One region of the Streptomyces sp. NPDC052101 genome, then DNA from elsewhere that is predicted to be linked to it. Evidence: riboswitches for the same ligand, from Rfam matches in the RefSeq annotation. Region 1 holds a riboswitch; each other region holds the start of a gene.
What was found. Region 1 has a riboswitch for cobalamin ahead of AB0L75_RS25940 (ribonucleoside-diphosphate reductase subunit alpha). Riboswitches for the same ligand answer to the same signal wherever they lie in the genome.
Positions count from the first base shown of each region.

Region 2: it holds a riboswitch for cobalamin, as region 1 does, so the genes downstream of both, AB0L75_RS40105 ((2Fe-2S) ferredoxin domain-containing protein) here and AB0L75_RS25940 (ribonucleoside-diphosphate reductase subunit alpha) in region 1, are expected to answer to the same signal.
Region 3: it holds a riboswitch for cobalamin, as region 1 does, so the genes downstream of both, AB0L75_RS13040 (cobalamin biosynthesis protein) here and AB0L75_RS25940 (ribonucleoside-diphosphate reductase subunit alpha) in region 1, are expected to answer to the same signal.
Region 4: it holds a riboswitch for cobalamin, as region 1 does, so the genes downstream of both, AB0L75_RS21395 (prenyltransferase/squalene oxidase repeat-containing protein) here and AB0L75_RS25940 (ribonucleoside-diphosphate reductase subunit alpha) in region 1, are expected to answer to the same signal.

Region 1 is NZ_JBFAWH010000015.1:93,818-101,226, forward strand. It holds gene nagB (glucosamine-6-phosphate deaminase) at 1-786, shown strand; gene AB0L75_RS25920 (GntR family transcriptional regulator) at 942-1,706, shown strand; gene AB0L75_RS25925 (DUF3311 domain-containing protein) at 1,847-2,110, shown strand; gene mctP (monocarboxylate uptake permease MctP) at 2,107-3,726, shown strand; gene AB0L75_RS25935 (GNAT family N-acetyltransferase) at 3,800-4,306, shown strand; cobalamin riboswitch at 4,342-4,484, shown strand; gene AB0L75_RS25940 (ribonucleoside-diphosphate reductase subunit alpha) at 4,609-6,972, shown strand; gene AB0L75_RS25945 (ribonucleotide-diphosphate reductase subunit beta) at 6,972-7,409, shown strand, end outside.
Region 2 is NZ_JBFAWH010000049.1:149-7,557, reverse strand. It holds gene AB0L75_RS40125 (alpha/beta fold hydrolase) at 1-201, shown strand, start outside; gene AB0L75_RS40120 (acyl-CoA dehydrogenase family protein) at 198-1,388, shown strand; gene AB0L75_RS40115 (cation:proton antiporter) at 1,388-2,692, shown strand; gene AB0L75_RS40110 (hypothetical protein) at 2,703-4,400, opposite strand; cobalamin riboswitch at 4,572-4,695, shown strand; gene AB0L75_RS40105 ((2Fe-2S) ferredoxin domain-containing protein) at 4,756-5,154, shown strand; partial or broken gene dnaE (DNA polymerase III subunit alpha) at 5,345-7,409, shown strand, end outside.
Region 3 is NZ_JBFAWH010000005.1:273,867-281,275, reverse strand. It holds gene AB0L75_RS13055 (lysozyme) at 1-126, shown strand, start outside; gene AB0L75_RS13050 (inorganic phosphate transporter) at 281-1,531, shown strand; gene AB0L75_RS13045 (hypothetical protein) at 1,563-1,790, shown strand; cobalamin riboswitch at 1,947-2,088, shown strand; gene AB0L75_RS13040 (cobalamin biosynthesis protein) at 2,186-3,148, shown strand; gene AB0L75_RS13035 (cobyric acid synthase) at 3,145-4,677, shown strand; gene cobN (cobaltochelatase subunit CobN) at 4,674-7,409, shown strand, end outside.
Region 4 is NZ_JBFAWH010000011.1:236,910-244,318, reverse strand. It holds gene AB0L75_RS21415 (ECF transporter S component) at 1-241, opposite strand, end outside; gene AB0L75_RS21410 (ATP-binding cassette domain-containing protein) at 256-1,965, opposite strand; gene AB0L75_RS21405 (CbiQ family ECF transporter T component) at 1,962-3,101, opposite strand; gene AB0L75_RS21400 (SCO2322 family protein) at 3,187-3,816, opposite strand; gene AB0L75_RS21395 (prenyltransferase/squalene oxidase repeat-containing protein) at 3,813-5,030, opposite strand; cobalamin riboswitch at 5,147-5,320, opposite strand; gene AB0L75_RS21390 (nuclear transport factor 2 family protein) at 5,321-5,770, opposite strand; gene AB0L75_RS21385 (MBL fold metallo-hydrolase) at 5,893-6,918, opposite strand; gene AB0L75_RS21380 (aldehyde dehydrogenase) at 7,031-7,409, shown strand, end outside.

The DNA of each region.
Region 1 (7,409 bases):
GTGGAAGTTGTCATCGTTCCGGACGCCGAGGCGGGCGGCGAGCTGATCGCCGAGGCCATGGCCCAGCTGCTGCGACGCAAGCCCGACGCCCTGCTCGGTGTGGCCACCGGCTCCACCCCGCTGCCCATCTACCAGGCGCTGACCGCGAAGGTGCGCTCCGGCGCCGTGGACGTGACGCGGGCCCGCATAGCCCAGCTGGACGAATACGTAGGACTGCCCGCCGACCACCCCGAGTCCTACCGCTCGGTGCTGCGCCGGGAGGTGCTGGAGCCGCTCGGCATCGGCATGGACGCGTTCCTCGGACCCGACGGCACCGCAAAGGACATCCAGGCGGCGTGCGAGGCGTACGACCGGGCGCTCGCCGAGGCCGGCGGGGTGGACCTGCAGCTGCTCGGGATCGGCACCGACGGGCACATCGGGTTCAACGAGCCGTGCTCCTCGCTCGCCTCGCGCACCCGGATCAAGACGCTGACCGAGCAGACCCGCGTCGACAACGCCCGCTTCTTCGACGGCGACATCGAGCAGGTGCCGCACCACGTCGTCACCCAGGGCATCGGCACCATCCTGGATGCCCGGCATCTGGTGCTGCTGGCGACGGGCGAGGGCAAGGCGGACGCGGTCGCGGCGACCGTCGAGGGACCGGTCGCGGCCGTCTGCCCGGCCTCCGCGCTCCAGCTGCACCGGCACGCCACGGTGGTCGTCGACGAGGCGGCCGCGTCCAAGCTGAAGCTGGCCGACTACTTCCGCCACACCTACGACAACAAGCCGGACTGGCAGGGGATCTAGTCCCAGATGGACTAGACCAACCCTGGTGGCAACGGTATACAGAGGAGATCACGGAGCGTGCGGGTGGACTCCTGAGCCCCGAAGCCGTGCCACGATGTGAGCCGTGGCCGATGCCAGTCGGTCGCTTTCGGCATCCGGAGCCGGGAAGGCGGAGCATGAGCACCGACGTCAGCAGTGCGGAGAACGAGGCCGGGACGACCGTCCGTACGGCGCGCGTGCCCAAGTACTACCGCCTGAAGAAGCACCTGCTCGACATGACGGAGACGCAGGCTCCGGGCACGCCGGTCCCGCCCGAGCGCACCCTGGCCGCCGAGTTCGACACCTCCCGCACCACCGTCCGCCAGGCCCTGCAGGAACTGGTCGTGGAGGGCCGGCTCGAACGCATCCAGGGCAAGGGCACCTTCGTCGCCAAGCCCAAGGTCTCCCAGACGCTCCAGCTCACCTCCTACACCGAGGACATGCGCGCCCAGGGCCTGGAGCCGACCTCGCAGCTGCTGGACATCGGCTACATCACCGCCGACGACCGGCTCGCCGGGCTGCTCGACATCAGCGCCGGCGGGCGCGTACTGCGCATCGAGCGACTGCGCATGGCCAACGGCGAGCCGATGGCGATCGAGACCACCCATCTGTCGGCCAAGCGCTTCCCGGCCCTGCGCCGTTCCCTGGTGAAGTACACGTCCCTCTACACCGCCCTCGCCGAGGTCTACGACGTCCATCTCGCCGAGGCCGAGGAGACCATCGAGACCTCGCTGGCCACCCCCCGCGAGGCGGGCCTGCTCGGCACCGACGTGGGCCTACCGATGCTGATGCTCTCCCGCCACTCCCTGGACCGCGAGGGCAAGCCGGTGGAGTGGGTGCGGTCCGTGTACCGGGGGGACCGCTACAAGTTCGTCGCGCGGCTGAAGCGGCCGACCGAGTAAGTCCCGCGACGGGCAGGGCCGGTGGCGTTCGCTGAATCGATATACCGATATACGGACGAGGTCTTCCGCTGTCGCGACACCGTCACCTAGATTGCCTGCGCATTACCCAGGTGATCAGCGAGGGGACGGAGAGCCGTGGCATGTCCGAAGCACCTGAAGTGAGACCACCGGTGGTGACACCGGTCCGCGTGATCATCGGCCTGTGTCTCGTCGCGCCCTTCGTGGCGATGCTCTGGGTCGGCTCCTACGCCAAGACGGACCCCGCGTTCATCGGGATCCCGTTCTTCTACTGGTACCAGATGCTCTGGGTGCTGATCTCCACCGCGCTCACCATGACCGCGTACAAGCTGTGGCAGCGCGACCAGCGCGCCCGCGGCCCCCGGAAGGGCGGTGAGGCGCGGTGAAGAACGGCGTCAACGGCGTCGCGCTCGGCGTCTTCATCTTCTTCTTCCTGGCCGTCACGGTCATGGGCTTCCTCGCCGCACGCTGGCGCAGGGCCGAGAACGAGCACTCGCTGGACGAATGGGGCCTGGGCGGACGCTCGTTCGGGACCTGGATCACCTGGTTCCTGCTCGGCGGCGACCTGTACACGGCGTACACCTTCGTCGCCGTACCGGCGGCGATCTACGCGGCGGGCGCGTCCGGCTTCTTCGCGGTGCCGTACACGATCCTCGTCTACCCGCTGATCTTCACGTTCCTGCCCCGCCTGTGGTCGGTGTCCCACAAGCACGGCTATGTGACGACGTCGGACTTCGTGCGCGGCCGCTTCGGCTCCAAGAGCCTGTCGCTCGCGGTGGCCCTGACCGGCATCCTGGCGACGATGCCGTACATCGCGCTCCAGCTCGTCGGCATCCAGGCGGTGCTGGACGTGATGGGGGTCGGCGGGGACAGCGCCAGCAACTGGTTCGTACGGGACCTGCCGCTGCTCATCGCCTTCGGTGTGCTGGCCGCGTACACCTACTCCTCCGGTCTGCGCGCCCCCGCCCTGATCGCGTTCGTGAAGGACGCGCTGATCTACATCGTCATCGCGGTGGCGATCATCTACATCCCGATCAAGCTGGGCGGGTTCGACGAGATCTTCGCCAAGGCGGGCCACGCCTTCAGCCAGGTCAACCCGGCGACCGGCAAGCCGCGCGGCGCGCTCGTGCCGCCGGAGGCGGGCCAGTGGACGTACGCCACGCTGGCGCTGGGCTCCGCGCTCGCGCTGTTCATGTACCCGCACTCGATCACCGCGACCCTCTCCTCCAAGAGCCGTGACGTGATCCGCCGCAACACCACGATCCTGCCGCTGTACTCCCTGATGCTCGGCCTGCTGGCCCTGCTGGGCTTCATGGCGATCGCGGCCGGCGTGAAGGTCACCAACGGGCAGCTGGCGATTCCCCAGCTGTTCGAGGACATGTTCCCGGACTGGTTCGCGGGCGTGGCGTTCGCGGCGATCGGCATCGGCGCCCTCGTACCGGCGGCGATCATGTCGATCGCGGCGGCGAACCTCTTCACGCGCAACATCTACCGGGACTTCATCAAGCCGGACGCCACGCCGAAGCAGGAGGCCCAGGTCTCCAAGCTGGTCTCGCTGCTGGTGAAGGTCGGCGCCCTGGTCTTCGTCCTCACCATGGACAAGACGGTCGCGATCAACTTCCAGCTGCTGGGCGGCATCTGGATCCTGCAGACCTTCCCGGCCCTGGTCGGCGGCCTGTTCACCCGCTGGTTCCACCGCTGGGCGCTGCTCGCCGGCTGGGCGGTCGGCATGGCGTACGGCACCATCGCCGCGTACGGCGTCGCTTCCCCGACCCAGAAGCACTTCGGCGGCTCGGCGAAGCAGATCCCCGGCATCGGCGAGATCGGCTACATCGGCCTCACCGCGTTCGTGCTGAACGCCGCGGTGACGGTGGTCCTGACCTTCGTCCTGAAGGCCGCGAACGCCCCCGAGGGCATCGACGAGACCAAGCCGGAGGACTACACGGCGGACGTGGGCGACCCTGGAGTCACGACCGAGCTGCCGGTGGGCGCCGGCCACTGAGGTGTCCTGATCACGGGCCGTCGGAGGCTGATCCGGCGGCCCGTTGTCGTGCCTGTCCGGCACACTCGGTGCCATGGACTTCGTGATCAGGCAGGTGACCCCCGACGACTACGAGACCCTGGGCAAGATCACCGCCCAGGCCTACCTCCGGGACGGCCTCCTCGACTTCGGGGAGAGCGACTGGTACCTCGGCAAGCTGAGGGACGTGGCGAAGCGCGCCGCCGACGCGGATGTGCTGGTCGCCGTCGAGGACGGTAGGGCGCTCGGCGGTGTGACCTTCGTGCCGTCGGGCGGTCCCATGGCCGACATCGCCCGCCCCGAAGAGGCCGAGATACGGATGCTGGCCGTCGACCGGGCAGCGCGCGGCCGGGGAGTCGGCGAGGGCCTCGTGCGAGCCTGCGTCGACAGGGCGCGGTCCGTCGACGGCTGCGTACGGATCGTTCTGTCGACCAAGCGCACCATGCACGCGGCCCACCGCATCTACGAACGCCTCGGCTTCGTTCGTACTCCCGGGCGGGACTGGAATCCGCTGCCCGGGCAGCCCGACATCACTCTGCTCACCTATGAGTTGACGCTCTGAGACCAGTGCGACACAACATCTGGGGGTGACACGACAGCCCGGCACTAGATGTATGCTCGTCCTCGCTGTCGCCGCAGGGGAATCCGGTGCGAATCCGGAACTGTCCCGCAACGGTGTACTTGCGTGCATCCGCACGCTCGTGTCAGTCCGAGGACCTGCCGACAGCGCGCACCCGGCCGTCCGGCCGGTGTGCCCTGACGTCCGGGCCTCGTGGAGTGGGCCGGTGGACGCGACGCCGCGTGCGCTCGTGACTGCCCCCTGCCCTCCGCAAGGCCCCCGTGCCGAGCGAGGGAGAGCCCCACGTGACCATCGCGCCAGCAGATCCGGTTTCAGCCAGCGGCCTGGACACCGACGGTCCCGGTGCCGCGTTGCTGCGCACCCTGACCGAGCTGACCGCCGACCTCCCCGACGCCGACCCCGGCCGGGTCGCCGCCGCCGCGCTGCGCGGCCGGTCGGCGCGCGCGGACGAGTCGGAGCTGCGCGAGCTGGCCACGGAGGCCGCCGCCGGGCTCATCTCCGAGGACCCCGCCTACTCGAAGCTGGCCGCCCGGCTGCTGACCACCTCCATCCGCGCCGAGGCCGCCTCGCAGGGCGTGACGTCCTTCACCGAGTCCGTCGCGGTGGGCCACCGCGAGGGCCTGATCGCCGACCGCACCGCGGAGTTCGCGCGGCTGCACGCGGCCCGCCTCGACGCCCTGGTCGACCGGGCGGCCGACGACCGCTTCGGCTACTTCGGCCTGCGCACGCTGCACAGCCGCTACCTCCTGAGGCACCCCTTCACCCGCAAGGTCATCGAGACGCCCCAGCACTTCATGCTGCGGGTCGCGAGCGGCCTGGCCGAGGACGACACCCCTCGCTCCGTCGACGAGGTCGCGGCGCTCTACGGGCTCATGAGCCGCCTCGACTACCTCCCGTCCTCCCCCACGCTCTTCAACTCCGGCACGCGGCACCCGCAGATGTCGTCCTGCTACCTCCTCGACTCCCCGCTGGACGAGCTGGACTCCATCTACGACCGCTACCACCAGGTGGCCCGGCTCTCGAAGCACGCCGGCGGCATCGGTCTGTCGTACTCCCGGATCCGCAGCCGCGGTTCGCTGATCCGCGGCACCAACGGGCACTCCAACGGCATCGTCCCGTTCCTGAAGACCCTGGACGCCTCGGTGGCCGCCGTGAACCAGGGCGGCCGGCGCAAGGGAGCGGCGGCCGTCTACCTGGAGACCTGGCACTCCGACATCGAGGAGTTCCTGGAGCTGCGGGACAACACCGGTGAGGACGCCCGCCGTACGCACAACCTGAACCTCGCGCACTGGATCCCGGACGAGTTCATGCGTCGGGTCAACGCCGACGGGCAGTGGTCGCTCTTCTCCCCCGCCGACGTGCCGGAGCTGGTGGACCTGTGGGGCGAGGAGTTCGACGCCGCCTACCGCAAGGCCGAGGCAGCGGGCCTCGCGAAGAAGACCCTGCCGGCCCGTGAGCTGTACGGCCGGATGATGCGCACCCTCGCACAGACCGGCAACGGCTGGATGACCTTCAAGGACGCCGCCAACCGCACCGCCAACCAGACGGCCCTGCCGGGCCATGTGGTCCACTCCTCCAACCTCTGCACGGAGATCCTGGAGGTCACGGACGACGGGGAGACCGCGGTCTGCAACCTGGGCTCGGTGAACCTCGGTTCCTTCGTGGCCGGCGGGGACATCGACTGGCAACGGCTGGACGAGACCGTCCGCACCGCCGTCACCTTCCTCGACCGCGTCGTGGACATCAACTTCTATCCGACCGAGCAGGCGGGACGGTCCAACGCCAAGTGGCGTCCCGTGGGCCTCGGCGCGATGGGGCTGCAGGACGTCTTCTTCAAGCTGCGTGTGCCCTTCGACTCGCCCGAGGCCAAGGCCCTGTCCACCCGGATCGCCGAGCGGATCATGCTCGCCGCGTACGAGGCCTCCGCCGACCTCGCCGAGCGCAACGGCCCGCTGCCGGCCTGGGAGAAGACCCGTACGGCCCAGGGTGTGCTGCACCCCGACCACTACGGCGTCGAGCTGACCTGGCCCGAGCGGTGGGACGCCCTGCGCAGGCGCATCGCCGGCACGGGCCTGCGCAACTCGCTGCTCCTGGCCATCGCCCCGACGGCCACCATCGCCTCCATCGCGGGCGTGTACGAGTGCATCGAGCCGCAGGTGTCGAACCTGTTCAAGCGCGAGACCCTGTCGGGTGAGTTCCTGCAGGTCAACTCGTACCTGGTGCAGGACCTGAAGGACCTCGGCGTGTGGGACGCGCGCACCCGCGAGGCGCTGCGCGACTCTAACGGCTCGGTGCAGGACTTCGCGTGGATCCCCGAGGAGGTGCGGGCGCTGTACCGCACGGCGTGGGAGATCCCGCAGCGCGGCCTGATCGACATGGCGGCGGCCCGCACCCCGTTCCTGGACCAGGCGCAGTCGCTCAACCTCTTCCTGGAGACGCCGACCATCGGCAAGCTCTCCTCGATGTACGCGTACGCCTGGAAGTCCGGCCTGAAGACGACGTACTACCTGCGCTCCCGCCCGGCGACCCGGATCGCTCGTGCCGCCCAGGCGCAGACTCCCGCCGCCATCCCCGTCCAGCAGGTCGCCGAGCCCGACGCCGTCGCCTGCTCCCTGGAAAACCCCGAGTCCTGCGAGGCCTGCCAGTAATGACTACCCGTAACGCCAATCTGCTCGACCCGGGCTTCGAGCTGACTCTCCGCCCCATGCGCTACCCGGACTTCTACGAGCGCTACCGGGACGCGATCAAGAACACCTGGACCGTGGAGGAGGTCGACCTCCACTCGGACGTCGCCGACCTCGCGAAGCTGACCCCGGCCGAGCAGCACCTGATCGGCCGACTGGTGGCCTTCTTCGCGACGGGCGACTCGATCGTGGCGAACAACCTGGTCCTGACGCTGTACAAGCACATCAACTCCCCCGAGGCGCGGCTGTACCTGAGCCGGCAGCTCTTCGAGGAGGCCGTGCACGTCCAGTTCTATCTGACCCTGCTGGACACCTACCTCCCGGACCCGGACGACCGCGCCGCCGCCTTCGACGCGGTCCAGAACATCCCCTCCATCCGTGAGAAGGCCGAGTTCTGCTTC
Region 2 (7,409 bases), on a different contig from region 1:
GTGTTCTGGGGCGAGGACGACGATGTCGCCCCGCCCGACGCGGTGGCCGCCTGGCGGACCCTCGCGCCGCACGGTTTCCGCGCCCACCGCATCGACGGCGGCCACTTCTTCCTGCACGAACGTGCCCGGGACCTGCTCGGGCTGCTCGACGACGAGATCACGCTGTGCCTGGCGGAGCGACGAAGGAGCGACGGATCGTGAGGTCTCCCTATTTCGACGACGGCCACGCCGCCTTCCGCGAGGAGGTGCGCGCGTTCCTGGCCGCCGAGGTGATGCCGTACGCCGCCCGCTGGGAGGACCAGGACACCGTCCCCGCCCCCGTCTGGAAACTCCTCGGCGAACGCGGTTACCTGGGACTGCTGTACCCGCGTGCCGTCGGCGGCGGCGAACGCGACCTGTTCACCTCGGTCGTCTTCCTGGAGGAACTCGGCCGTACCGGATTCGGCGGGCTGCGGGCGGCCGTCTCCGTCCATGCCTACATGGCCACGCACTACCTCTCCTGGGTCGGCGGGCCCGACCTGTGCCGGGAGTACCTCGCGCCGGCCGTACGGGGCGAGCGGGTGGCCGCCCTGGCGATCACCGAACCGGGAGCCGGAGCCGACCTGTCGGGCCTCGCCACCACGGCCGTCCGGGACGGCGACCATTTCCTCGTCGACGGCACCAAGTCGATGGTCAGCAACGCCATGACCGCCGACTTCCTCGTCACAGCGGTGCGCACGGCCGACGGCGCGGCCGGGCCCCGGGGCGCGACCGGGCTGTCCCTGCTCGTGGTCGACACAGCCCTGCCCGGCGTCACCCGCACCCCGCAGCGCACCCTCGGCTGGCGTGCGGCCGGCACGGCCACCGTCACCCTCGACGCGGTGCGGGTCCCCGCCGACCGGCTCATCGGCCGGCTCGACAACGGCTTCTACTACCTCATGCGCGGACTGCAGCTGGAACGCCTGGTCGCCGCCACCCTGGCCCTCGGCGGCATGGACCGCTCCCTGGACGAGCTGCACGCGTTCCTGCGCGCCCGCGAAGTCGCCGGCGAGGCACTCGCGCACAAGCAGGCGATTCAGCACCGCGTCGCCGACCTGGCGACCGAACTGGCAGCCGCACGGCAGCTGGTGCACCACACCGCGTGGCTGTACGAGCAGGGCGAACTGCCCGCGGTGGAGTGCTCCATGGCCAAACTGCACACCACCGAGCTGGCCTGCCGGCTCGCCGACACCGCTCTGCAACTGCAGGGTGCGCACGGCTACCTGGAGACCTCCTACGCGGCGCGCGCCCACCGCGACGCCCGCGCCGCCACCATCGCCGCGGGACCCAGCGAGGTGATGCGCGACCTCATCGGCCGGGCGGTGCTGAACCGTCCCGCCGCCCCGGACACCGCTGCGAGGATCATCTGATGGGCAATCAGACAGCGTATTTCTTCCTGGCGTTGGCCCTGGTCCTGGGCGTGGCACGGCTGTGCGCGGCGGGCGCCCGCCGGCTGGGGCAGCCGGCGGTGGTCGGCGAGATCGTCGCCGGTGTCCTGCTCGGCTCCACCGTGCTGTCGCAGACCTGGAGCTGGCGGCACGCCGTCCCGTACGACGAGGTCCAGCCGCTGCTCGGGGCGCTGGCGAACGTCGGCCTGGCTCTGTTCATGTTCGTCATCGGCTACGAGATGGACCCCGCCTTCCTGCGCGGCAGCGGCCGTACGGCCCTGTGCGTGGCGACCGGGTCGGTGCTGCTGCCCCTGGTCGGCGGCTGCCTCGCCGCGCTGCCGTTCGCGGCCGGCCACGCGCCCTCGGGCGCGCCGGGATTCGTGCTGTTCATCGGTGTGGCCCTGTCCGTCACCGCCTTCCCGGTCCTGGCGCGGATCCTCGCCGACCAACGCCTCAACCAGACCTCCGTCGGCAGGATCGCCATGGCCGCCGCCGGCGTGAACGACCTGGTCGCCTGGGCCTGTCTCGCCGTCGTGGCCGCGCTCTTCACCACCACCCAGTCCTGGCACATGGCGTTCGTGCCCGTCTATCTGGCGCTGCTGATCCTGGTGGTCCGCCCGCTGGCCGCCCGGCTGCTGCGCCGGCGCGCGAAGGGGGCGGCGGATCCGGCGGCGGCCGTGGTCGTGGTGTGCGCCGGGCTCATGGCCTCGTGCGCGGCCACCGAATGGCTCGGCATCCACTTCGTCTTCGGGGCGTTCGCCTTCGGCGCGGTCATGCCCCGGGAGAACGCGGGGGAGCGGCTGCGGGTCTCCGTGATGGACGGACTGGAGAAGTCGGCCACACCGATCCTGCTCCCCCTCTACTTCGTGGTCGCGGGCACCAAGGTCGATCTGACCACGTTCCGTGCGGCCCACCTGGGCGGGCTCGCGGTGATGCTGGTGGCCGCCGTCGTGACGAAGATGGCCGGTGCCGGTCTCGGGGCCGCCGCGGCCGGACTGCCCCGGCGGACGGCGGGGACCCTCGCGGTGCTGATGAACACCCGTGGCCTCACCGAGATCGTCATCCTCACCGTCGGCCTCCAACTGCACTTCATCGACCAGGCGTTCTACTCGATCCTGGTGGTGATGGCGGTGCTGACCACCGTCATGACCGGGCCGCTGCTGCACGCCGGCCGGGCCACGGCATGGGACGGTGCGCCCGCGGAGCGCGGGACGGGCCGTGTTCCCGGGCCCGCGGCAGACACCCGGGAGACGGCCCGGCCCGCGCATCAGGAGAAGCGCTCCTGACGGCCGGCTCTCAGGGGACCCGCACGGAGTCGTCCCACACGCTGGTGCGCAGCAGCCCCGCGCGGTGCAGCCGCCGCTCCAGTTCCAGCACCTCCCGCGCCGCCTGCCGCGGACACGGAGCCGCGACCCCGATCAGACCCCAGCGCCCGGCCACCGAGGTGATCGCCCGCGCCCACCCCTCGGGCCCGGGACGCCCGACGCTGTCCTCCAGCCGCTTCAGATCCGTCTCCACCGACGGCCGTACCACCTTCGTCGCCGCGTACACCCCCTGCCGCCTGCCGAGCACGTCCCGGGCCTCGGCGAGGAACGCCCGGACGTACTCGGCGCCGTTCGAGGAGAGGTTCAGATCCTGCATGGCCACCACCGGCCGCCGGCCGAAACGGCCACCCGGACGGGCGATGGCGAAGTCCACGCCGCCCTTGACGAACCCCAGGTCGCGCCCCGCGCCCCGGAACGCGCCGTGCAGCGCCGCCATGCCCTCCTGTACGGCGCGGAACTGGGCGGCCGTGATGTCGAACCGGGCGCAGGTCTCGTCGTCCACGTAGACGCTGCCCTCCCAGACGCTGCCCCGGGTGATCTGCACCGTTCCGCCCTCGGCGGGCTCTCCGGCCACGACGTGGGCCGAGGGCGCCAGGATGAACTCGTAGCCGGGGACGCGGTGGCGCAGGTAGTGGGCGTGCGCCTCCAGGACGTAGTCCTCCTCGGTCGCCATCGCCTGGCGGGCCAGCGCGTCGAGCGCCGCGTCGTCGGCGAGCGGTACCGCGATGCGGATCCTGCTGCCGGTGAGCGCCTCGGCGGGCTTGAAGCAGCCCAGCTCCAGCCCGTACCGCTCGCGCAGCAGCCGGGCGGCCGTGTGCACCCGGCGGCGCAGCAGCGCCTCGTCGGCTCCCGTCCGGGACACCGAGTAGCCCGGCAGCCGGGGCAGCAGCACCCCGAACTCCCGGTGGAACGCGGTCGCTTCGGCCTCCGCGGCGAGGGTGGCCTCCGGGACGTCGTCCGCCCGCGGCGCGGGGACGCCCAGCGCGTCCTCGACCGTCGGGTACAGCGTCGTCTTGCGGTTCCACCGCTCGGCGATCTCCGGCCCGTTGGCGTCCACCCGCAGCTGCTCCAGGCCCGCCGCGCGCTTCAGCCACAGCAGCAGCACTCGCGCCTCGGCGTCGATCGCGAACAGCCGCACCACCGTGTGCGGTGCCGTGCTCAGCTGCCGTACCAGACGCTCCAGCGGTGCGGCCGGCCGGCCCGGGAGCGCGTCGGCTGCCATCGCCAGCAGGGCGTGCGTCAGGTAGTAGTAGCGCAGTTCGGGGACCTCCACGGGAACCGCCTCGGACCCCGCCACCGCCTGCCGCCACGGCTCGCCCCGGCCCACGACCAGGTCGCCCGGTGCGGCCAGATACACCGCCCGTGCCTCGTTGTACGCCGAGAAGTCGTCCGGCGAGCGGCCGAGTGCCAACTGGGCCACATCGGCCTCGAAGCAGCCCTTCAGCGTGGACGCGGTGCCCAGCACGATGGCCGGCACCCGGCCGCACGGCGCTCCGAAGGGCAGCAGCTCCTTGTCGGCCGCCTTCTTCGCGCCGGCCAGATCCGTCCCGAGCAGACGCCGCGAGATCTGCTCCAGTTCCTCGATGGAGAGCAGATCGGGCCCGGTGCAGAAGCCCTCCCACGCCAGGGTCCTGCCACGGTGTACGACGGTCTGTTCCTGGTTCTGCATCCACGGCTCCCGGATCCGGTGCGGAAAGCGACAGGTCGATCACATTCTGTATGCTCCGAGGGCGTGGCCATCCACGTCGGCTGTCATGCGCTCGAGGCCGGCACGAGGGCCGGGTGACGGCCCGGCGGCGGTGATGGAATGATGATCGGCGACATAAGGCGACGGCGGTCCGAGGAAGCCGGTGTGAATCCGGCGCGGTCCCGCCACTGTGACCGGTGAGCGAGTTCCGGCAGGCCACCGCCCCCCTCCGGGGCGGCAAGGCGGGACGAGCGACGACCCGGGAGCCAGGAGACTCACGCGGTCGCCTCCTCGACGGACACCGGGGCGGATCTCCCCGGGAGGAGAGTGACGCGGCGTGCCCAAGAGGCCGAAGGTAAACGGGGTTGTGGCAGGAGACGATGCGGCGCCGTGCCGGGTCGTCGTGTGCCGGGACTGCTGCTGCGGCAGTCCCAAGGTGACCGGGGTGGATCACGCGGCGCAGACCGCGCGACTGCGGGCGGCGGTGCCCGTGCGCATCTCCGCCTGCCTCGACGTGTGCGACCAGGCCAACGTCATCGTCGTACAGCCCTCCGCCGCGGGCCGGGCCGCCGGTGCGCGCCCGGTCTGGCTCGGGCTCGTCAACGACGCGGACGCGACCGAGGACATCATCACCTGGGTCCGCGCCGGCGGCCCGGGCATGGCTCCTGCGCCCGACATCCTCGACCTGTACACCTTCACCCCGCCGCGCCGCCGACTCGGCGAACGCCTGGGGTAGTGCGGGGTCGAAGCACGCCGAGGAGCCGGCCTGGGGCGATCGTTGCTTTCGAGACCGGAAGCCGCCAGCAGCTCTTCGAGCCGGTTCGGCCGTACGGCGCGGCCAAGTCCCGCGTTTCGCTGGGAACTTATGGCTAGTCTCTCCGGTCTACTGTTCCTCGTCGGCCACCTCTCTCCCCGGAGTCCAAGCTGTGCCGAAATCGCCGTTCACGCACCTGCACGTCCACACCCAGTACTCGATGCTGGACGGTGCCGCGCGGCTCAAGGACATGTTCAATGCCTGCAATGAGATGGGCATGACGCATATCGCCATGTCCGACCACGGCAACCTCCATGGGGCGTACGACTTCTTCCACTCGGCGAAGAAAGCGGGGATCACCCCGATCATCGGGATCGAGGCGTATGTCGCTCCCGAGTCGCGGCGGAACAAGCGCAAGGTCCTGTGGGGCCAGCCGCACCAGAAGAAGGACGACGTCTCGGCAAGCGGCTCGTACACCCATTTGACGATGTGGGCCACGAACAAGACGGGTCTGCACAATGTCTTCCGCCTCTCCTCGGACGCCTACGCCGAGGGCTGGCTGACGAAGTGGCCCCGGATGGACAAGGAGTCCATCGCCCAGTGGTCCGAGGGCATCGTCGCCTCCACCGGCTGCCCTTCCGGCGAGGTGCAGACCCGGCTGCGCCTCGGCCAGTTCGACGAGGCCCTGAAGGCGGCCGCCGACTACCAGGACATCTTCGGCAAGGACCGCTTCTTCCTGGAGCTGATGGAGCACGACCTCGACATCGAGCGCCGGGTCCGTGCGGACCTGCTGGAGGTCGGCAGGAAGCTCGGCATCCCGCCGCTCGTGACCAACGACTCGCATTACACGTACGCGCACGAGGCCGGCGCCCACGACGCCCTGCTGTGCATCCAGACCGGCAAGAACCTCTCCGACCCGAACCGCTTCAAGCTGGACGGAGGCGGTTACTACCTGAAGTCCACCGAGGAGATGTACGCCTTGGAGTCTTCGGACTACTGGCAGGAGGGCTGTGACAACACCCGGTCGATCGCCGAGATGGTGGACATCGACGGCATGTTCGAGAAGCGCGACCTCATGCCGAAGTTTGACATCCCGGAGGGATTCACCGAGGTCACCTGGTTCAAGGAGGAGGTGCGCCGTGGCATGGAGCGCCGCTTCCCGGGCGGCATCCCCGAGGACCGCCAGAAGCAGGCCGAGTACGAGATGGACACGATCATCTCGATGGGCTTCCCCGGCTACTTCCTGGTGGTCGCCGACTTCATCATGTGGGCGAAGAACAACGGCATCGCGGTCGGCCCGGGCCGAGGCTCCGCCGCCGGTTCGATCGTCGCGTACGCCATGGGGATCACCGACCTGGACCCGATCCCGCACGGTCTGATCTTCGAGCGGTTCCTCAACCCCGAGCGCATCTCGATGCCCGACGTCGACATCGACTTCGACGAGCGCCGGCGCGTCGAGGTGATCCGGTATGTGACGGAGAAGTACGGCGCGGACAAGGTCGCCATGATCGGCACGTACGGCACGATCAAGGCGAAGAACGCGATCAAGGACTCCGCGCGTGTGCTGGGCTACCCGTACGCGATGGGCGACCGCATCACCAAGGCCATGCCCGCCGACGTCCTCGGCAAGGGCATCCCGCTCTCCGGTATCACCGACTCCAGCCACCCGCGCTACTCGGAGGCGGGCGAGGTCCGGGGGATGTACGAGAACGAGCCGGACGTGAAGAAGGTCATCGACACCGCGCGTGGTGTGGAGGGCCTGGTGCGGCAGATGGGCGTGCATGCCGCCGGCGTCATCATGTCCAGCGAGACCATCACCGAGCACGTTCCGGTGTGGGTGCGGCACACCGACGGCGTGACGATCACGCAGTGGGACTACCCCAGCTGTGAGTCGCTGGGCCTGCTGAAGATGGACTTCCTGGGCCTGCGCAACCTCACGATCATGGACGACGCGGTCAAGATGGTGAAAGCCAACAAGGACCTGGACATCGACCTGCTGTCCCTGCCGCTGGACGACCCGACGACCTTCGAACTCCTCCAGCGCGGCGACACCCTCGGCGTCTTCCAGTTCGACGGTGGTCCGATGCGTTCGCTGCTGCGGCTGATGAAGCCCGACAACTTCGAGGACATCTCCGCCGTCTCGGCCCTGTACCGGCCGGGCCCGATGGGCATGAACTCCCACACCAACTACGCGCTGCGCAAGAACGGCCAGCAGGAGATCACGCCGATCCACAAGG
Region 3 (7,409 bases), on a different contig from region 1:
ACGCTGCCGGGCGGCTGGCAGTACTGGACCTTCTGGCAGCACAAGTCCCGCGGCCGGCTGCCGGGTGACCAGGATCTCTTCAACGGGTCCGCGAGCCGGCTGCGGGTCTTCGCGCGTAGCCGATAGCCAAGGGGCACCTGGGGCGCCGGTGCCGAACCGGAGGGAAACGGAACATCAACCCCTCCCCTCAGACACCCCCACGCCCGCCTCAGTTCACCTTCCGTTCATCCAGGTTGCCTACGGTCCAACAGCCAATGACCTCGAACGATTGCCTGGGTAAATGGAAAACTTCTCGCTGATCCTCGCGATTGTGGTGGTAACCGCACTCGCGTTTGATTTCACGAACGGTTTCCACGACACCGCCAACGCGATGGCCACGACCATCTCGACCGGTGCACTCAAGCCCAAGGTCGCGGTGGCCATGTCGGCCGCCCTCAACCTTGTGGGAGCTTTCCTCTCCGTGGAGGTCGCCAACACGATCTCCAAAGGTCTCGTCGACGAGCACGGCATACGTCCCGAGGTCATCTTCGCCGCCCTGGTCGGCGCGATCCTCTGGAACCTCGTGACCTGGCTGGTGGGCCTGCCCTCCAGCTCCTCGCACGCCCTGATGGGCGGTCTGATCGGCGCCACCGTCGCCTCCGCCGGCCTCGGTGCCGTGCACGGTGACGTCCTGGTCACCAAGGTGCTGCTCCCGGCCGTCGCCGCGCCGGTCGTGGCGGGCGCCGCGTCGATGCTGGCCACCCGCTTCTCCTACGGCATCGGCGGCAAGGCCGAGGGCGAGGCCACCCGCAAGGGCTACCGCGCCGGCCAGATCGCCTCCGCCGGCCTGGTCTCCCTCGCCCACGGCACCAACGACGCCCAGAAGACGATGGGCATCATCACCCTCGCGCTGATCGCGGGCGGTGCCATCTCCCCCGGCTCCAACCCGCCGGTCTGGGTCATCCTCTCCGCCGGTCTGGCCATCGCGCTCGGCACCTACATCGGCGGCTGGCGCATCATCCGCACCATGGGCACGGGCCTGACCGAGCTGGAGCCGCGCCAGGGCTTCGCCGCCCAGACCAGCGCCGCCACCGCCATCCTGGCCTCCTCCCACCTGGGCTTCTCCCTCTCCACCACGCATGTCGTCTCCGGCTCGGTGATGGGTGCGGGCCTCGGCCGCAAGGGCGGGGTGGTCCGCTGGTCCACCGCGACCCGTATGGCCGTCGCCTGGGTGCTCACCCTGCCGGCCGCCGCACTGGTCGGCGCGGGCGCCGAGTCCGTCACGGACCTGGGCGACTGGGGCACCGCCGCCGTCGCCGTCTTCCTGGTCGCCGCGAGCGCCGCGATCTGGAAGTACTCCCGCCGTGAGGTCGTCGACCACACCAACGTCGTCGCCGAGCCCACGGAGCCGGCCGGCGTGGTGACCACCGCCATCGCCGCCGTGACCCCGCCCCCGGCGGGCACGATCAGCGAGGGCCTGACGGCCACGATCGCCTCCCCGGCCGCCGCCGAGCCCGCGCCCCAGGCCGCCCCGCCGGCCGCCACCGTCTGACCCCGGCCACCCGGTTACCGAAGGAAGCATCATGAAGATCGACTGGGCGGCCCTCGGCTCCGTCTTCGGCGTCAGCCTCGTGTTCACCGTGGCCCTGGTGGCCCTGTTCACCCTCGGCGTCAACGGTCTGGCACGACGCGAGAAGGCCGCCGCGCAGGGCGGCTCCGCCAACCTCGCCGTCACCGGCGCCTACGTCTGCTTCGCCGCGTGCGCGGCGGCGGTGGCGTACGGCATCTACCTGATCGTCGCCAAGGCCTGACGGCCCGCCACGCATCACCCCCTGCGGACCAAGCGTCCCGAAGGCTCCCCTCCAGGCATCACGGAGGGGAGCCTTCGCCGTGCTCAAGAGCCTCGGGCGCCCCGCGATGTGGGGATCGGCACACTCTCCCCGTGCAGGTCAACGGCAAGTTGACGGCCGTTCCGGGCGCGTGGTGGACTGCCCACGCCATGTACGGCGGCAGGAGAGGAAGCCGGTGCGAATCCGGCGCGGTCCCGCCACTGTCACCGGGGAAGAACCCCGGAAGCCAGGAACTCTCACCGCCGAATCTCGTCGAACCAGGGCGCGGACACCCTGAGTGAGGACCCAGATCGCCATGCTCGGCTGCCGAAGGACCCCTGCCAGGCCTGCTCCTGTTCCCACGGCCGGCTGAACCGATGGGTGCCGATCGCACTTACGCGTACGGCGCCGCCGCCGGCCTTCTCGGCGACCTGCTCCTCGGCGATCCGCGCCGCGGGCATCCGGTCGCCGCGTTCGGTCGTGCGGCCGCTGCCGTGGACCGCGCGTTGTGGCACGACCACCGCGGCTGGGGCGCCCTGCACACCGTGGTGTGCGCCGGCGGCGCCGTCGCACTCGGCACGGCCGCCATACGCGCCGTACGCCCCTGCCCCGCCGCCTCCGTCGCACTGACCGCCGCCGCCACCTGGACTGTCGTCGGCGGTACGTCGCTCGCCCGCGAGGCCCGCACCATCGCAGGCGCCCTGGAACGCGGGGACGTCGAGGCGGCGCGGGCGCGGCTGCCGCATCTGTGCGGCCGGGACCCGCAGGCGCTGGACGCCGACGGGATCGCCCGCGCCGTGGTCGAGTCGGTCGCCGAGAACACCTCCGACGCCGTGGTGGGCGCGCTGGTGTGGGGCGCGGTGGCCGGAGTGCCCGGACTGCTCGGCTTCCGGGCGGTCAACACACTGGACGCGATGGTGGGTCACAAGTCGCCCCGGTACCGGCGTTACGGCTGGGCCTCGGCCCGGCTCGACGACCTGGCCGGCTGGCCGGGGGCCCGGCTGACCGCCGTACTCGCCGCCGCGGCCGGACCCGACCCGCGCGGTGCCCTGCGCGCCTGGCGGGCCGACGCCCACCGGCACCCGAGCCCCAACGCCGGCCCCGTCGAAGCGTCGTTCGCGGGCGCGCTGGGGGTACGCCTGGGCGGCACGTTGTCGTACGGCAGCCGGGTCGAGCACCGCCCGGTGCTCAACGGGGAGGCCGGACGCGCCGTTCGGCCCACCGACGTCGACCGCGCCGTACGGCTCTCCCGCCGCGTCGGTCTGCTCGCGCTCGGCACCACGGTCGCCGCGCGCCTGATGGTCAAGAGCGTCAAAGGTCTGAAGGGACGTGGGAAGTGAACGGGGGACTCCTCGTCGCAGGCACCACCTCCGACGCAGGCAAGAGCGTCGTGACGGCAGGGATCTGCCGGTGGCTGGTGCGCCAGGGAGTGAAGGTCGCGCCGTTCAAGGCGCAGAACATGTCGCTCAACTCCTTCGTGACCCGCCAGGGCGCGGAGATCGGACGGGCCCAGGCCATGCAGGCCCAGGCCTGCCGGATCGAGCCGACCGCGCTGATGAACCCGGTGCTGCTCAAGCCGGGCGGCGAGCAGAGCAGCCAGGTCGTGCTGATGGGCAGGCCGGTGGGCGAGCTGAGCGCGCGCGGCTATCACGGCGGGCGGCAGCAGAAGCTGCTCGGCACGGTGCTGGACTGCCTGGCCGAGTTGCGGGGCACGTATGACGCGGTGATCTGTGAGGGTGCGGGCAGCCCGGCCGAGATCAATCTGCGCCGGACCGACATCGTGAACATGGGGATCGCGCGGAACGCGCGGCTGCCCGTGCTGGTGGTGGGGGACATCGACCGCGGAGGCGTCTTCGCCTCCTTCTTCGGGACCGTCGCCCTGCTCTCGCCCGAGGACCAGGAGCTGGTCGCCGGGTTCCTGGTGAACAAGTTCCGCGGCGATGTGAGCCTGCTGGAGCCCGGGTTGGAGATGCTCCAGGGCCTCACCGGGCGGCGCACCTACGGCGTCCTGCCGTTCCGGCACGGGCTCGGCATCGACGAGGAGGACGGGCTCAGGGTCTCGCTGCGCGGCACCGTGCGGGAGTCGACCGTGACGCCCCCGGTCGGCGAGGACGTGCTGCGGGTCGCCGTGTGCGCGATCCCGCTGATGTCCAACTTCACGGACGTGGACGCGCTGGCCGCCGAACCGGGCGTCGTGGTGCGGTTCGTGGACCGCTCGGAGGAGCTGGCGGACGCGGACCTGGTGGTGATCCCAGGCACCCGGGGCACGGTGCGCGCGCTGGAGTGGCTGCGGGAGCGCGGGCTCACCGACGCCCTGGTGCGCAGGGCCGCCGAAGGCCGCCCCGTCCTCGGCATCTGCGGCGGCTTCCAGATCCTCGGCGAGCACATCGAGGACGAGGTCGAATCGCGCGCCGGCGCGGTCGACGGGCTCGGGATGCTGCCCGTGCGGGTGCGGTTCGCCCGCGAGAAGACCCTGACCCGGCCGGCCGGGAAGGCCCTCGGCGAGCGGGTCGAGGGGTACGAGATCCACCACGGCGTCGCCTCCGTAGAGGCAGGGGACGCGTTCATCTCCGACGACGAGGGACACAGCCTGGACGGCTGCCGGGTCGGCCAGACCTGGGGCACGCACTGGCACGGCTCGCTGGAGTCGGACGGCTTCCGCCGGGCCTTCCTGCGCGAGGTGGCCGCCGCCGCGGGCCGCCGCTTCGTGCCGGCGCCGGACACCTCTTTCGCCGCGCTGCGCGAGGAGCAGCTCGACCGGCTCGGCGACCTGATCGAACAGCACGCGGACACGGACGCGCTCTGGCGGCTCATCGAGTCGGGCGCGCCGCAAGGACTGCCTTTCATCGCACCGGGAGCGCCCGCATGAGCACAGTGTTGTTGTTGTCGACTGCCGACACGGATCTGCTGGCGGCCCGGGCCTCCGGCGCGGACTACCGTATCGGCAACCCGACCCGGGTGGACGTCACCGCGGAGCTGCCGGCGCTGCTCGACGGCGCGGACCTCGCCGTCGTACGGCTGCTGGGCGGCAAGCGAGCCTGGGAGGAGGGGCTGGCCGCGCTGAAGGCGGCCGGGATCCCGACCGTGCTGCTGGGCGGCGAGGCCGTACCGGACGCCGAGCTGATGGCCGAGTCGTCGGTGCCGGCCGGTGTGGTCGCGGAGGCGCTGAAGTACCTGGTCGAGGGCGGGCCCGCGAACCTGCTGGAGCTGTCCCGGTTCCTGTCGGACACCGTGCTGCTGACCGGCGAGGGCTTCGAGGAGCCGCGGAAGATGCCGGAGTACGGCGTCCACGGCTCGTACGAGATCCGGGACGGCCGTCCGACCGTGGGCGTGCTCTTCTACCGGGCGCACGAGCTGAGCGGGAACACCGCCTTCGTGGACACCCTGTGCGCGGCCATCGAGGCGCAGGGCGCCAATGCCCTGCCCGTGTACTGCGGTTCGCTGCGCGGTGCGGACGCCGGGCTGTACGAGCTGCTGGGGAGGGCCGACGCGCTGGTCGCGACCGTGCTCGCGGCCGGCGGTACACACGCCTCGCAGGCCTCGGCGGGCGGCGACGAGGAGTCCTGGGACATCGGTGCGCTCGCGGATCTCGACATCCCGGTGCTGCAAGGACTCTGCCTCACCTCCTCGCGGTCCGCGTGGGACGAGTCGGACGCCGCCCTCTCCCCCATGGACGCGGCGATGCAGGTCGCGATCCCCGAGTTCGACGGCCGGCTGATCACCGTGCCGTTCTCCTTCAAGGAGCAGGGCCCGGACGACGTCCCGGTGTACGTGGCCGATCCGGAGCGGGCCGCACGGGTGGCCGGAATCGCCCTGCGCCACGCCCGGTTGAAGCACAAGCCGAACGCGGAGAAGCGCATCGCGCTGGTCTTCACGGCGTACCCGACGAAGCACTCACGGGTCGGCAACGCGGTCGGCCTGGACACGCCCGCTTCGGCGGTGCGGGTGCTGGACGCGCTGCGGGACGCCGGCTACGCGCTCACCGAATACCCCTCCGGCGGCGACGAGCTGATCCACCGGCTGATCGAGGCCGGCGGCCACGACGTGGAGTGGCTGACCGAGGAGCAGCTGGCGGCGGCGCCCGCGCGGGTGCCGCTGGCGGACTACCGGGCGTGGTTCGAGAGGCTGGACCCGCAGCTGCGGGACGCGATGACCGAGGCGTGGGGCGAGCCGCCGGGCGGCCTGTACGTCGACGGCGAGGACATCGTGCTGGCCAGCCTCCAGTTCGGCAACGTCGTGGTGATGATCCAGCCGCCGCGCGGCTTCGGCGAGAACCCGATCGCGATCTACCACGACCCCGACATGCCGCCCTCGCACCACTACATGGCGGCGTACCGGTGGCTGGAGGCCGCACCATCGGAGGGGGGCTTCGGCGCGGACGCGATCGTGCACATGGGCAAGCACGGCACGATGGAGTGGCTGCCGGGCAAGGGGCTGGGCCTGTCGCGCGGGTGCGCCCCTGACGCCGTCCTCGGGGACCTCCCTCTCGTCTACCCGTTCATCGTCAACGACCCCGGCGAGGGCACCCAGGCCAAGCGGCGCGGGCATGCCACGGTGGTCGACCACCTGGTGCCGCCGATGGCCCGCGCCGACACCTATGGCGACCTGGCCAAGCTGGAGCAGCTGCTGGACGAGTACGCGCTCGTCTCCGACCTGGACCCGGCGAAGGCCCCGGCGGTCCGCGCCCAGATCTGGACCCTGGTCAAGGCGGCCGAGCTGCACCACGACCTGCATGTGGACGAGCAGCCGGGCGACGACGACTTCGACGAGTTCGTCATGCACATCGACGGCTATCTGTGCGAGATCAAGGACGTGCAGATCCGCGACGGCCTGCACATCCTGGGCGGCGGCCCGGTCGGCGAGCCGCGCGTGAACCTGGTGCTGGCCGTGCTGCGCGCGTCCCAGGTGTGGGGCGGTCAGGCGAACGCGCTGCCGGGACTCAGGGCCTGCCTCGCCGCCCATTTCGGGCTGGTCGAGAAGGAGCTGCTCGCCGAGCCGGGCGCCCCGGTGAAGGTGCCGGTGGAGCTGACGGACCTGGTGGACGGCCCGTCCCGTACGGCCTCCGACGCGATCGACCTGCTGGAGCAGCTGTGCCGGCGGATCGCGGAGGGCCTGGAGGAGCGGTCCTGGGAGCGGACGGCCGTACTCACCGTCCTGCGGGACGCGCTAGGCACCGAACTCCCCGATGCCGTCGCCGTGTTGGAGTTCGCGTGTGACGAGGTCGTACCCCGGCTGGCGAGGACCACGGACGAGATCGGGCACATCCTGCGGGCGCTCGCCGGCGGTTACGTCCCGGCGGGTCCGTCGGGTTCGCCGACCCGGGGTCTGGTCAACGTCCTGCCGACCGGCCGGAACTTCTACTCGGTCGACCCCAAGGCCATTCCGTCCCGGCTGAGCTGGGAGGTCGGCCAGTCGCTCGCCGACTCGCTGGTGCAGCGGTACCTCCAGGACACGGGCGAGCACCCGAAGTCCGTCGGCCTGACGGTCTGGGGCACGTCCGCGATGCGCACCCAGGGAGACGACATCGCCGAGATCCTGGCGCTGCTCGGCTGCCGCCCGGTGTGGGACGACGCGTCGCGCCGGGTCACGGGCTTCGAGGTG
Region 4 (7,409 bases), on a different contig from region 1:
ACTCGGAGATCGTCGCCGCCACGACCGCGACCAGCAGCACCAGCAGCCCCGCGAAGAGCCAGGGCGCGTCCTGGGCGTGCGCACTCAGCCCCGAGGCGGGCGGGGCGAGGAAGGGCCAGCCGAAGGCGATCACACCGACCGCGCTGACCAGCGCCAGCGCGGCGAGCGAGCGGGGGCGGAGGCGGATGACGTGCAGCCGGGCCGCCGGGCGCGGGTGGCTTTCCGGGGGCGGAGTGCTCATCGGGGAGGGGGTGCTCATGCGAGGGCCTCGCGCACCTCGGCCACGGTGAGCCACTGCTGCGGGGCGAGGATCTTCGTCACCTGCGGCGCGAAGGACGGCGAGGAGACGACGATCTGCGCGGTCGGCCCGTCGGCGATGACGTCCCCCTCGGCGAGCAGCACCACCCGGTGCGCGATCTCGGCCGCCAGCTCCACGTCATGCGTGGCCAGCACGATCGCATGCCCCTCGGCGGCGAGGCCGCGCAACACGGTCACCAGGCGGGCCTTCGCCGCGTAGTCCAGTCCGCGCGTCGGCTCGTCGAGCAGCAGCAGGGGCGGCCGGGCCGTCAGTACGACGGCCAGGGCGAGCGCGAGACACTGCCCCTCGGACAGGTCGCGGGGGTGTGTGCCGTCCGTGATCCCCGGGAGCAGCTCGGACACCAGCGCCCGGCAGGTCCCCGGCTCGGCGCCCGCGTCCCGGTCGGCCGCCGCGCACTCGTCGGCCACGGTGTCGGCGTACAGCAGATCACGCGGTTCCTGCGGCACGAGTCCGACGCGGCGGACGAGGTCGGGGGGTGCGGTGCGGTGGGGTTCCACCCCGCCGACACGGACGCCTCCGGCGCTGGGCGGGACGAGTCCGACGAGGGAGGAGAGGAGGGTGGACTTGCCGGCGCCGTTGCGGCCCATGAGGGCGATGGTCTCGCCGGGGGAGACGGTCAGGTCTATATGGCGCAGGGCGTGTACGCGGCCTCGGCGGATGGCGAGGCCGTTGGTCTCCGCGATGTGGGTGTGCGTGGCTTCCGCCGCGGGGGTGCGGGTGGTGCGGCGACGGAAGAGGGAGCGGGGTCCGGTGCTGGTGCCGGTGTTGGTGCGGGCCGGGGGCGGTGGCGGGGTCGCTTGCCGGTGCCGGCCGCCCGTGGCTGCGGGGGCGTTCGCCAGGCGCTCTCGCAGTTCACCGGCTCGGCGGCGGGCGTCTCGGACGGTCAGCGGGAGGGGGGACCAGTCGGCCAGGCGGCCCAGGGCGACGACCGGGGGGTGGACCGGGGACACGGCCATCACCTCGGCGGGCGTGCCGACGATCGGGGGCTCGCCGGGGGCGGGGAGCAGGACGATGCGATCGGCGTAGTGGATCACGCGCTCCAGGCGGTGCTCGGCCAGCAGTACCGTCGTACCGAGGTCGTGGACGAGACGCTGGAGCACGGCAAGGACTTCCTCCGCCGCGGCCGGGTCCAGCGCCGAGGTCGGCTCGTCCAGGACCAGCACCTGGGGGTGCGGGGTGAGGACCGAGCCGATCGCGACCCGCTGCCGCTGTCCGCCGGACAGGGCGGCGATCGGACGGTTCCGGAGCCCGGCGAGGCCCAGCAGATCCAGGGTCTCCTCGACCCGGCGCCGCATGACGTCCGGCGCGAGCCCCAACGACTCCATGCCGTAGGCGAGTTCGTCCTCCACCGTGTCCGTCACGAAATGGGCGAGCGGATCCTGTCCCACCGTGCCGACCACGTCGGCGAGTTCGCGCGGCTTGTGGGTGCGGGTGTCCCGGCCCGCCACCGTGACGCGGCCGCGCAGGGTGCCGCCGGTGAAGTGCGGCACCAGCCCGCTCACCGCGCCGAGCACGGTCGACTTGCCCACCCCGGACGGGCCGACGAGCAGCACCAGTTCGCCTTCCGGCACCTCGAAGTCGACGCCCCGGACGGTGGGTTCGGCCGCGCCGTCGTACGTCACGCTGACATCCTCGAAGCGGATCACGACGGCTCCTTGGGGGCCCTGGGGTTCTTGGGGTTCGTGGGGTTCTTCGGGACGACGAAGGCGGGGAGGAGAGCGAGGAGGACCGCCGCGGCGGGCCACAGGGGGAGGGTGGGGGCGACGAGGGGCAGGACACCCGGGTGCAGGGCTTCCGGGTCGTCGGCGGAGGCGAGCGTGAGAAGCGCGGCCACCGCGGCGCCGGACGCGGTCACCAGCCAGGCCCGCGCGTCCCAGGGGTCCGGGCGGTACCGGGTGCGCAGCGAACGCCGGCCGCCGAGCCGGAGCCCGGCGAGCGCGGCGGCGACACCGGCGAGCAGCAGCGGGATGCCGTATGTGCCGCCCTCCGCGGTGAGCAGCCCGTACGTTCCCGCGCACACGCCGAGCAGACCGCCGAGGGTGAGCGCGGCCGTCGTACGGCGGACGCGGGCCGGGACCTCGGCACTGCGGCCGTAGCCGCGGGCCTCCATCGCGGCGGCGAGCGCGACCGAGCGCTCCAACGCGCCCTCCAGGACTGGCAGTCCGACCTGCAGCAGGCCGCGCAGGCCCCGGTCCGGGCGGCCGCGCAGCCGGCGGGCGGCGCGCAGCCGCTGGACGTCGGCGATGAGATGCGGCGCGAAGGTGAGCGCGACGACCACGGCGACGCCGGTCTCGTACAGCGCGCCGGGCAGGGATTTCAGCAGCCGGGTGGGGCCGGCGAGGGCGTTCGCCGCGCCGACGCAGATGAGGAGGGTGGCGAGCTTGAGCCCGTCGTAGGCGGCGAATACGAGGGCCTCCGCCGTGACCCTGCCGCCCAGCCGGATGCCCTGCGCCCAGTGGGGGAGCGGGACTTCGGGGAGGGTGAGGAGGGTGTGGGTGCCGGGGATGGGGGAGCCGAGGGCGGTCGCGAAGAGGAGGCGGACGAGGAGAACGGCGACGGCGAGCTTGGCGAAGGCGGCGTAGGCGTGCGAGGCGGGGGTGTCGGTGCGGTGCGTCGCCACGACGTACGCGGAGGCGGATATGAGGAGCGCGAGGAGGAGGGGGTTGGTGGTACGGGTGGCGGCGGTGCCGAGGGAGAGGGCCCAGAGCCACCAGGCACCGGGGTGAACGGCACTTCGCAGTGTGCGGTGCTGCAACTCCCCAGGGGCGCGGGCCGTATCGATATGCGGCTCCGCCACGATGGGGGTCCCCCCGGGTTCGAGCGAAGCCGAGAACTTGGGGGAGCGACCAGCCACATCCGGCCCGCAGTCATCCCGAGACATTGCGCCGCCGTTGGAACTGCCACACCGCCGCGCCTCCCAGAAGGACGATCACCCCCGCACCGATCGGCAACCCCAGAGAAGGCCCGCTGTCCGAGCCGCTCTTCCGGCCGGAGGTCACCTGCTCCCCGCACCCCTCCTTCGGATACCCGGAGATCGCGCACAGCAGGGCGTTGGTGTCATAGCGGAGGGGCTTGGCCACGGCTGCCAGGGCGTCGGCGGCCGTCGCGTCGGCCGAGACCCTCGCGCAGGCCGTACGACGCGCCGGCGGCCGCTCGCCGGACGGCGCGTCCGCCGGGGTGCCGAAGTCGAGGACCAGGGCCACCCGCTTCATCCCGGACCTGGCCGGTGTGGCCGCGCAGATCGTGCCGAAGTCCGCCGCCCCGCCCGGCCGGCTCGCGTCCGCCGAGTCCGCGCTCACCGCGAAGCGGAAGCCCTCCACGGCCCCGTCGTCGGGGCGCGCGCTCGACGGGCCCTGCGTGGCGTACGTCCAGTGCCCGCCGTCGCGCTCCCAGAAGGACCAGTAGCGATAGCCGGTGGCCTGTGCCTGGCCCGCCGCCCCGGCCATGAGGACCAGCGCGGCGCACAGGGCGCCCGCGGCGCGGCGGACGGCGGTCACGGCTGCCGCTTCTTCCGGCCGCTGAGCAGGAAGCCGACGCCGATGCCCGCGACGAGGCAGACGCCGACGAACCACCAGACGCCGAACTTCGAGCCGCCGTCGGACTTCTCGGACTTCTTGGTGTCGTGCGCGGCGGACTCCAGGTGCGGGGCCGGGCCCAGCTCGTTGAGGGACCGGATCAGGCTGGTGCCGCCGAAGTCACCCGGCTGCGCGCCGAGCGCGTGCGCGGCGAGGATCAGCTGGGCGTACGCGGCCGGGCCGCTCTGCGCCGCCCACTTCCCGGCGTTCTTCTCCAGCCAGGTGTATGACTGCAGCGCCTGCGCCGACCGCCCGTCAGCGGCGAGCGCGACGACCGTGTCCGCCGTGTTGCCGTAGTCCGGCTGGTCCATGGTGCCGGGCAGCGTGGACGTCAGATGCCCGGTCTTCGCGACGACCGACGCGAGGTGCGCGCCCGCGTTGTCCGCGACCTGTGCCGGGGTGAGGTGCTTGCCGGTGGCACACGCGTTGCCGCCGGGCGCCTTGCCGGTCACCGCGTCGAACCCCTTGCCGAGCGCACCGAGCACGCCCGCCGCCGTGGCGTCCGCGTTGGCGTACAGCTTGCCCTTCTTGTCCGGCTGGTAGGCGAGTCCGCCGCCGCCGGTCTCGCCGCAGGGGATGGACATGGCGGCGAGCAGGTCGTAGGGGGACTTGCCCGCCTTGTGGACGTCCGCCGGGTCCGAACCGGCGGCGGCCAGCGCGCCGATGACGACCGAGGTGGAGTTGGTGTCGCTGGCGCCGCCCGGCGCGTAGCCCCAGCCACCGTCCTTGTTCTGCACGGACTTCAGCCAGGTCACCGCCTTGCCGACGGCGGCGCCGTGCCCGCCGGTGGCCTGCAGGGCCTGGACCGCGGCGCCGGTGCTGTTGCTGTCCACCATGACCTTGCTGTCGCAGGTCTTGGCAGGGTCGGCGCGGAAGGCGGCGAACGCGCCGTTCGCGCACTGCTGTCCGGCGAGCCAGTCCACGGCCTGCACGGCAGGCCGGTAGCCGACGGTCCGTTGGGCGATCAGCGTCAGCGACTGCCGCCACACGCCGTCGTAGGTCGGGTCGGAGGTGCCGTACAGCCCGGACGGGACCGTGACCTTCGGCGACGGGGACGGGCCGGCGGCCGTGGCGGGCGCGGCGGCGGCCAGTACGCCTACGGCGGCGAGAGCCGCGGCACAGCGGCGGACGTTCATGGTCGGCGACTGCCTCTCCTGCGGGGAACCGGCAGCGCACGGGTCAGACCCCGGGCGGCTCGGCTCCGTAGACCTCGACGGTGCCGTGCACGGCGGGCCGCCGACGCACGTGAGCCGGTCAACGTCCCGTGCGGGGCAGTCCGGCTCACCGTCCAGTGGCAGTCGGACGGCTCACGGATGGGGGTACCCCCGGCTCGAGCGAAGCCGAGAGTTGGGGGAGGGCCAGCGCCGGAATTGCACCGGCTTTCCCCCGTACGGGTGTGATGACGACCCCGCCACTTTACGTCAGGCTAGACCTTCGGCGTGTCGCCCCCGAAGGGCAGGCGCAGGGTGCGGGAGGCGATCAGCCACGTGCCGTCGACCCGGCGGAAGGTGTCCTCGTAGTGACCCACCTGGACGGGCGGCCCGGCAGGGACGGGGCCGCCTCCCTGCCAACCGTCGACGCGGTACGTCGCGAAGGACGAGGTGGCGCTCGCCGAGTCCGGGCCGGTGACGGTGACCAGCACATTGGACATCAGACGGCAGGAGAGCCGGTCGGCGGGGCGGGAGCCGAAGTACGCACGCAGCGCCTCCCGGCCCTCGATCCGGCGCCCGTCCCCCGGCGGAGGCCACTCCCAGACGCCGTCCTCGGTGAACAGGTCGGCCACGTCGGCCGGTTCACCGAGGTCGAGGCGGCGGACGAAGTGCAGGATGACGTGTTCGCAGGCGTGCTGGGCGAGAAGCGCTTCGACGAGGTCCATGCGCCTGTTTAACAGGGCCGCCGCACACAAGACGACTCATTAAGACCGCAGGACCACTAGACGGCTGGACCACTGGACGGCTGGACCCCCAGTCCACTGGCCCCCTACACCACTGGACCGCTTCACACCGCCACGTACGCCACCGGCTCGCTCCCCGCCACCGGTTCCGCCCGGCCCTGCTTGACCAGTCGGCGCAGATGGGACTCGGCCTCCGAGACGGCGATGTTCCGGGAGCCGTAGCGGATCTCGTCCCAGGGGCGGTTCCACTCCATGCGCTCGGCGAGCTGCCAGGGCGTGAGCGGCTCGGTGAGCAGCGCGAGCAGACCGGCCAGCCGCTCCTCGTGATGGGCGAGCAACTCCCGCACCCGGCCGGTCGCGTCGGTGAAGGCGTGCTGATGGGCGGGGAGCACCTCGGCGGGTGCGAGCCGGCCGATCCGCTCCAGGGAGTCGAGGTAGTCGCCGAGGGGGTCGGTCACGGTCGCGTCGTCCGGGTCCTCGTACAGGCCGATGTGCGGGGTGATCCGGGGCAGGAGATGATCCCCGCTGAACAGTCGCCCATGCCCCGGCAGCCGGGCCGGGTGCTCCTCCTCCAGGTGCAGGCAGACGTGGCCGGGGGTGTGGCCAGGGGTCCATATCGCGCGCAGCCGGCGGCCGGGCAGGTCGAGGAGTTCGCCGGGGACGATCTCCCGGTCGGGGAGGGCGGGGGCCAGGCCGGGCAGGCCCCGGCCGCGGGCGGTGCGCAGCGGTGCCACATGCTCCTCGGGCGCCCCGGCGGCCGTCAGCTTGGCGGCCATGTACGTGAACCACCGCTCGGGCCGCGTCCCGCGCGTCCGGCGCACGATCGCCGCGTCGGCCGCGTGCAGCGCCACCCAGGCACCGGAGGCCTCGCGCACCTTGGCCGACAGGCCGTGGTGGTCGGGGTGGTGGTGCGTGATGACGACGCCGTACACCTCCTCCGCCGCCGTACCGCAGGCCGCGAGCCCCGCCGCGAGCGTGTCCCACGACGCCGGATCGTCCCACCCGGTGTCGATGAGCACCGGGCCGCGGTCGGTGTCCACGACGTACACCAGCGTGTGCCCGAGGGGGTTGTCCGGGATGGGAACCGCCACGGACCGTACGCCCCCGCCGTGATCGAACGTCTTCCTCATCAGCCCTCCGCCCCACCACCCGCACCCCACGGCCATTGCCCACTATAACTAGAACTGATATCAGTTCTGAAACAGCGTCAGAAACGTGCGGTGCGGTGGGAGGCGGACGGCCATGGCCGAGCTTGTGGAACACGGACAGCTGTTCATCGGCGGGGAGTTGACCGACCCCGTGGGCAAGGACGTCATCGAGGTGGTCTCCCCGCACACCGAGGAGGTCATCGGCCGGGTGCCGCACGCCGCCCGGCAGGACGTGGACCGGGCCGTGGCCGTCGCGCGCCGCGCCTTCGACGAGGGCCCCTGGCCCCGCACGTCCCTGGCGGAGCGCATCGAGGTCGTCACCCGCATCAAGGACGGCATCGCCGCGCGCCACGAGGAGATCGCCCGGGTCATCTCCGCCCAGAACGGCTCCCCGTACTCCTGGAGCGTCCTCGCGCAGGCGCTCGGCGCGATGATGGTGTGGGACGCGGCGATCAGGGTCGCGCGGGACTACA